Regions from separate parts of the Pantoea sp. B9002 genome, predicted to be linked through region 2. Evidence: predicted binding sites of a transcription regulator. Region 2 holds the regulator's gene; the other holds the start of a gene.
What was found. The regulator LexA, encoded in region 2, represses DNA repair genes until DNA is damaged. The targets are predictions, from matches to a motif close to TNCTGTATGTACATACAGNA.

Region 1 (3,417 bases), on a different contig from region 2:
TCGTGACTGTGTAATTTCATATTGAGCCTCAGATGCTTGACTTAATCGTTTATTATAGCTCGTCACTTCTGAACTCATAAGTAATGTTGGACGCACTATCATATCGCGCAGGGCTTGAGATTTGATATTAAAAATCTGAAATTGTCTATTTCCAGGGTTTTCAAATAAAAGGGCGCCTGAAAAAATTGTAGCATTAGAAAATTCATTATCATTATATGCTGAAACGTACTTTTTCTGTGAAGATCCGCCAATCCAAAATGTTAGCACGGTTATCAAAAAACCTGTAATGAACACTACAGTGAAAATAATAAATACCTTTTTCGATCTGAATTTCAACCCACTAAATATTGCAATATTATTAGCGCGTTTATAATACGCTAGGCAGGTTATCGCGATAATAGATATGCCACCACCAACAAACAGTAAAACCTGTCCGGATGTGAGAATTGAACTTGTCAACTGACCAAGGAGTATTCCTTGGTGTTTTTCGATCATTACATCAGTATCAGAAATGCTCGTTCGTAAGGTGTTATTTAAATCTGAGATTGCTCTATCAGATGAGTTATTCAATTGCCTTAGAAATTCCTCTCTTTGATATGAGGCAAGCTCATTTAATTTTGCTATTTTATCATCTAGCACAAGATTTAGCTTTGACTCGGACTGAGTGATGAGTGCCTCCCCCCTTGTTTTCAACTTCTCATCTAAAGCGTCTATGCTCGACCCAAGGGCAAGATTATTGACTGCATCTCCAAAAAAATTTGGATTAATGACGCCCTTGTCTCCACAAAAAGCTGCGCAAGGCAATGAAACCCCACCGATAGTTATGTTTGAAAAAAAAGCCACAGTTGAGAAACTTACGATGATAGCAAGTAACAATGCTGCCTTTAGAAGAAGGTTTGCCATATCACCCTCATAGTACCGATAAGTTATAGTAACCATCATGAATCAATAATAGCTGATTTATTGCCAGCTAGCTCTTTAATGTGGATGCAAACATAAATAATTGTCTTTTATACCCGAGCGTTTTAATGAAGTTCACATGCTTTTTTTCCCTTTAATACATAGGCCACTTTCGGCTCCCCGACTGCGCCGGGTCGTCGAGCCTGAGTACGCTAACCGGTAACCCGGTAAGCTCCGCCGAACCGCATAATGACGCGTTAAAGTCTGATGTCTAGCGGCTAAGAGCATGCTGCTAGCCTTGCGGCTGTCGCTTATCCGGTCGCAGGCTACTTCCGATGAAAATCGGCCGCGCGGTAGCAGCATACGGTTGATGGAGGTAATGGACGGAATTAATCAATCGGGTTTGGGGAGCATTTGGTCTGCAGCTAGGGGGGTAGATACAGAATGGAAAATGAAGCGGGAAATGCTCAGCCCTCATCAGACGACAAGCTGGTCTGATATACCCGTTGCGTGCGTTCTACGACGATAATGTTATGTTGAATTAACGTTTTCTAAAGTTGATTTTCCATTCCACATAAAGTAAGACAACGCATAGTTAGACGAGAACACCACCACTTTGTGGCGCATCAACTCTTCGCGATGTTTGAAGTAGGGCGCGCCCATCTTGATGCCCAGCGCCTTGGCCTCTCTGCTCAGCGAAATAATGCAGCCGTCGTTATTCGACAACACTACAATCGGCTTGCCGCGCAGATCCGGGCGAAACACCGTTTCACAGCTGGCGTAAAACGAGTTCACATCCACCAGGGCAAACATCAGCGGCCTATGGTTTTAATCACGTGTTTAACGATGCCGAAGACTTCGAACTCATCGGCGTCAGGAATGGCGATAACCGCATGTGCGGCATTCATCGGTTTGAGATGCAGGTAAGGCTGCAACATCAGCTGTTTCACGGTGAACTCGCCGGAAAGCGAGGCCACCACAATGTCACCGTGTTTGGGTTTGAGCGAGCTGTCGACCACCAGCATGTCGCCCTCATTGATACCGATGTCGATCATCGAGTCACCGCTGACTCTGATGAAGTAGGTTGAACTCGGGTGATCGACTAAAAAGTCGTTGAGGTCGATGCGTTGTTCAACGTAGTCCTGCGCCGGGGACGGAAAGCCGCAGGGCACGCGGCTGATGAACAAGGGTAAGGCGAGAATAGCGCGGATTTCCGCGGGCTGATAAAACTGCATGGCTGCGATCTCAAATTATTACTGTATATGTATACAGTAATGTTGAATGGGCAGTTTGATCAAGTGAGAACCGGCAACGATTTGCAAAACAGTTGGCAACAAAGGAAATTTATTTTGTGCAAAACGGCATGCCGCTGCGCTTAAATCATCATCCCCATGATCTGCAGAGTGCTCTGCTGTGAAGCGGTGACAAACGGAATGTCTTTGATGTGCTGCATACCAAAGGCTTCGTAGAACTTACGCGCACGCACGTTATCGCCTAACACTTCCAGCCACAGATAGCCTTCCCGTTTGTCGCGTGCCTCATTAATGATGCTTTCGAACATCCAGCGGCCGTAGTTTTTGCCGGTTTCTTCTGGATTGAGGTAAAGCTTGTTGAGCAACGCGCCGCTCATGCCGGAATCCGGCACCGGCGTGTTCCAGGTAACTTTGGCGAAGCCAATCGGCTTGTCGGTCTCGGCGATCAGCCAGCTCTCATTGGGCGCCGCCAGGCTGCTATTTAGCTCTGCCAGACCGTATTCCTTGTCGATAAAGGCATCCAGTTCGTCTGCGGAAACCCACATATGTTTGAAATGCGCACTGTAGGTCATGCGGCCCAGCAGGTGCAGCAGCTCTGCATCCTCTGCCGTGGCTTTGCGTATGGTGAACTCCATGCCAGATTTCCTTGCTTAATGCTTGTTATTAATCACGTCGTCGATGCGATACGGCCACCGAAGGGCAGTTACCATAACGTGTTAGTAACAAAAACCCAAGATAACCAGAGCTTTCTGTTAACAAGGCGCAACACCGATGATCTATAGTAAGGAGTGAGAACCAAGCGTAAGCCCATATTCTCAGGAGGTAGAAGATGTCAGATTCGCAACCTAAAATTATCGGCGAAGCCGCCTATGCGTTACTGGTACGCCGTGAGGAAGTCAGCGTCTCCTCACTGCTGGCAGAGCTCGCGCGCATGGCGAGAAAAGAGCAAAACAGTCAACAGCAGCATCGCATTGCTCAGGCTCAGCACTGGTTGCTCACGCACCGTCAACCGGCGGGCAGCGATAACCGCGTCCATTCAGCGTTGCGCGGATTGAGTCGTCAGGAAGGCAGCGTCAGAATGCCTTCGGCCGATGCTGACGATAGTTGACCATCCCAATGGGCTCACGCGTCGATGACTTTCGGCGCGGAGCTCACGGATTTGGAAATAAAAGCTTTCCAATTATCCTAATTCACACTTCTTAGCACTTTTTGCAACAAAACCCGCCTGGTAACTTGAGTAAGCTCCTTGTACAGCTTTTTGCTA
Region 2 (3,417 bases):
ACATAGACAATCTCATGACCATCCTGCGCCAGCTGACGCACGCGCTCACCGCCATGAACGTTGATGCCCTGATACAAGCGGCTCCACAGCCAGCCCATCACGCGGTCAGTGACTTTAATCGCTTCGTACGAGAAGTTCGCCGCCACTTCTTCCATCATTTCAATGGCGTTCTGCTGGGCTTTCTCATGCGAAATCTTTTTGCTGCGCGCTTCATCTTCTACTGCTTTTTCAATCGCTTTGGATTGTAACAGCTTGTTGAAGAGATCCTGACGCGCAGGCAGACGCGGACCGACAGCGGCCAGACGTTGGCGGGCAAAGTGAATACGCGCCACGCGAGCCAGCTTCTGTGCAATCGACTTATCGGTGCCGTGTTCGGTCGCCATCTGGCGCAACGAAACGGTTTGCGAGAAGCGCACAAAGCTGTCGCGGCCGTGCCACAAAATGGCGAAGAACTTCTGCACGCCATTGAGCACGCGCAGATGCGGCGTGGATTCACCGGATGTTTCACGTCCCGGCGCGCGACCAAACATCACCGCGACCGGCAGCATTTGCACATCGAGTTGCGGGTTGCTGCGGTGCAAATCCAGATAATCGTGGAACAGCTTCACCGATTCGGGATTGGCCACGAAATAGGGAATGACGCGTGGGCCATCGTGAATAAACACGTGGCGCGGCAGCAAGGTGCCATCGATCTCCAGCGGAGCCAGCGGATCGGGCAGATCATGTTTCAGGCATTGAGCACGCAGTGTGAGCAGGTCAGCCTTTGAATCATAAGGCAAAACATACATCACCGGACGTGTCGGATCGATCCCGTGTTCAGAGACAGGATCGGTCGGAATGACCTTACTTTTTACCAAAATAGAGAGTGGTAAATTCAATAATTTGTAATAGAGTTTACGCCAACCTGACATAGACAACTTTAAGCCTCTTGTTAGCAAAGCGCGGCAAGCATACCAGAAAGCGCAGCGAAGGTCTGTGGCTCTGCCGCCTCATACTGCCCACACATTGACGTCAAAATAGTTCAAGGGTTCCATAGACATGGCAAATAACGTCACCGGTTTAGTAAGAATAGTGAAAGCCGCCGGTTATTCCTGGCAGGGCCTGCGTGCCGCATGGCAGCACGAAGCCGCATTTCGGCAGGAAGCCATTGCCGGGCTGGTGGCCATTCTCGTGGCTTGCTGGCTGGATGTAGATACCATTTCCCGCATCCTGATGATTGGCTCGGTAGTGCTGGTTATCATCGTTGAGATCCTTAATAGCGCTATCGAAGCGGTGGTGGACCGCATCGGGCAGGAGCAACATCCGCTCGCGGGCCGCGCCAAAGATATGGGTTCGGCTGCCGTATTGTTGACTATCTTACTGGCTCTGTTCGTCTGGATCGCGCTGCTCTGGACGCATTTGAGATAGGGATTCCAGATTCATCAAACCGCTGATTTTTCCCTCTGTTACGGTTTTCATTTCGCGAATACCTGTATATACTCACAGCGACTGTATAAACAACCAGGGGGCGGGATGAAAGCGTTAACTGCACGGCAGCAACAGGTCTATGACCTGATTCGCGACCATATTAACCAGACGGGCATGCCGCCAACGCGTGCGGAAATTGCTGCGCAACTGGGTTTTCGCTCGCCCAATGCTGCTGAAGAGCATCTGAAAGCGCTGGCGCGTAAAGGCGTAATTGAAATTGTTTCCGGCGCATCGCGCGGGATTCGTTTGCTGATGGAAGAAGAACCGAGCGAAGGGCTGCCACTGATTGGCCGCGTCGCTGCCGGTGAACCTTTGCTGGCACAGGAACACATCGAAGCCCACTATCAGGTGGATGCTAATCTCTTCAAACCGAGCGCCGATTTCCTGCTGCGCGTGAGCGGCATGTCGATGAAAGATATCGGCATTATGGATGGTGATCTGTTAGCGGTACATAAAACGCAGGAAGTGCGTAACGGCCAGGTTGTCGTGGCGCGCATTGATGATGAAGTCACGGTTAAACGCTGGAAAAAGCAGGGCGCGATTGTGCATCTGCTGCCGGAAAACACCGATTTCCAGCCGATTGTTGTTGATACACGTGAGCAGTCGCTAACCGTTGAAGGTTTAGCTGTCGGGATTGTGCGCAACGGCGAGTGGCTCTGATCAGTTTCTGATCCTCCTCAACTGCGGCGGTGCGTGTTTGCGCTGACCGCAGTCTGCTGTTTTACTTCTCTGTGACTCTTTCTGCGGCTCACGCTGGCGCCATTACGCTGATTACCGCACACAACGGAATGGGCTGATGCAGCTGTTTTCCTCTTCAGATAAAACACTCTGGCGGCTAGCGCTGCCGATGATCCTGTCAAATATCACCGTCCCATTACTGGGCGTGGTGGATACCGCCGTTATTGGTCATCTCGATAGCCCGATCTACCTCGGTGGCGTCGCCGTGGGCACAACCGCAACCAGCTTCATCTTTATGCTTCTGCTGTTCCTGCGTATGAGCACCACCGGACTCACCGCTCAGGCATTTGGTGCCAATGACAAAACTGCGCTGGCGCGCGCCTTAACCCAACCGCTACTGATTGCACTGGTTTTTGGTGTGCTGTTTATGGTGCTGCGAACGCCGGTCAGCAGCCTGGCGGCAGCTTTGATGGGTGGCAGCCCGGAAGTGCAGCAGCAGGCAAAAATATTCATTGAGATTCGCTGGCTGAGTGCGCCGGCAACCTTGGCCAATTTGGTGATTCTGGGCTGGCTGCTGGGCGTGCAGTACGCGCGGGCACCGATGGTGCTGCTGATCATCGGCAATCTGGTGAATATCCTGCTTGATCTGCTGTTCGTGCTCAAACTGCATTGGGGTGTGGCTGGAGCGGCGGCGGCTACCGCGCTGGCAGAATATGTCACGCTGGGCGTGGGTTTGTGGATGGTGGCGCGTGTGCTGAAAATGCGCGGTATCCACTTCGCAATGCTAAAAAGCAGCTGGCGCGGCGATGCGGCGCGGCTATTCCGCCTCAATCGCGACATTATGCTGCGCTCTTTGATGCTGCAAATCTGCTTCGCGTCGCTCACCATTCTTGGCGCACGCATTGGCCCGGATGTGGTGGCGGTCAATGCGGTGCTGCTGATGTTCCTCACTTTCACCGCATACGCGCTGGATGGTTTTGCCTACGCGGTTGAAGCCTGCTCGGGTGAAGCGGTTGGCGCAAAAGATCGCAGCCGACTGTTGCTGATTTGGCATGCGGCCTGTCGGCAGGCTTGCTTCGTCGCCGCCATCTTTGCGCTGATTTACGCGTTTACCGGTCCGCAGATTGTGGCAATGCTGACGTCACTGGAAGCGCTACGTGACATGGCTGACCGCTATCTGATTTGGCAGGTGATTCTGCCGCTGGTTGGCGTCTGGTGCTATCTGCTGGATGGCATGTTTATCGGCGCGACGCGCGGGCGTGAGATGCGTAA

Region 1: the regulator LexA is predicted to act here: its motif matches at 2,155-2,174, upstream of umuD (translesion error-prone DNA polymerase V autoproteolytic subunit).

Annotation. Positions count from the first base shown of each region.
Region 1 covers NZ_JACAPA010000017.1:112,539-115,955, reverse strand. The annotation lists gene HX773_RS11585 (hypothetical protein) at 1-903, opposite strand, end outside; partial or broken gene HX773_RS11580 (DUF4113 domain-containing protein) at 1,235-1,429, shown strand; partial or broken gene HX773_RS11575 (DNA polymerase V subunit UmuC) at 1,486-1,713, opposite strand; gene umuD (translesion error-prone DNA polymerase V autoproteolytic subunit) at 1,713-2,135, opposite strand; gene HX773_RS11565 (GNAT family N-acetyltransferase) at 2,276-2,788, opposite strand; gene HX773_RS11560 (hypothetical protein) at 2,983-3,261, shown strand.
Region 2 covers NZ_JACAPA010000002.1:38,424-41,840, forward strand. The annotation lists gene plsB (glycerol-3-phosphate 1-O-acyltransferase PlsB) at 1-911, opposite strand, end outside; gene HX773_RS00910 (diacylglycerol kinase) at 1,039-1,407, shown strand; gene lexA (transcriptional repressor LexA) at 1,513-2,127, shown strand; gene dinF (MATE family efflux transporter DinF) at 2,264-3,417, shown strand, end outside.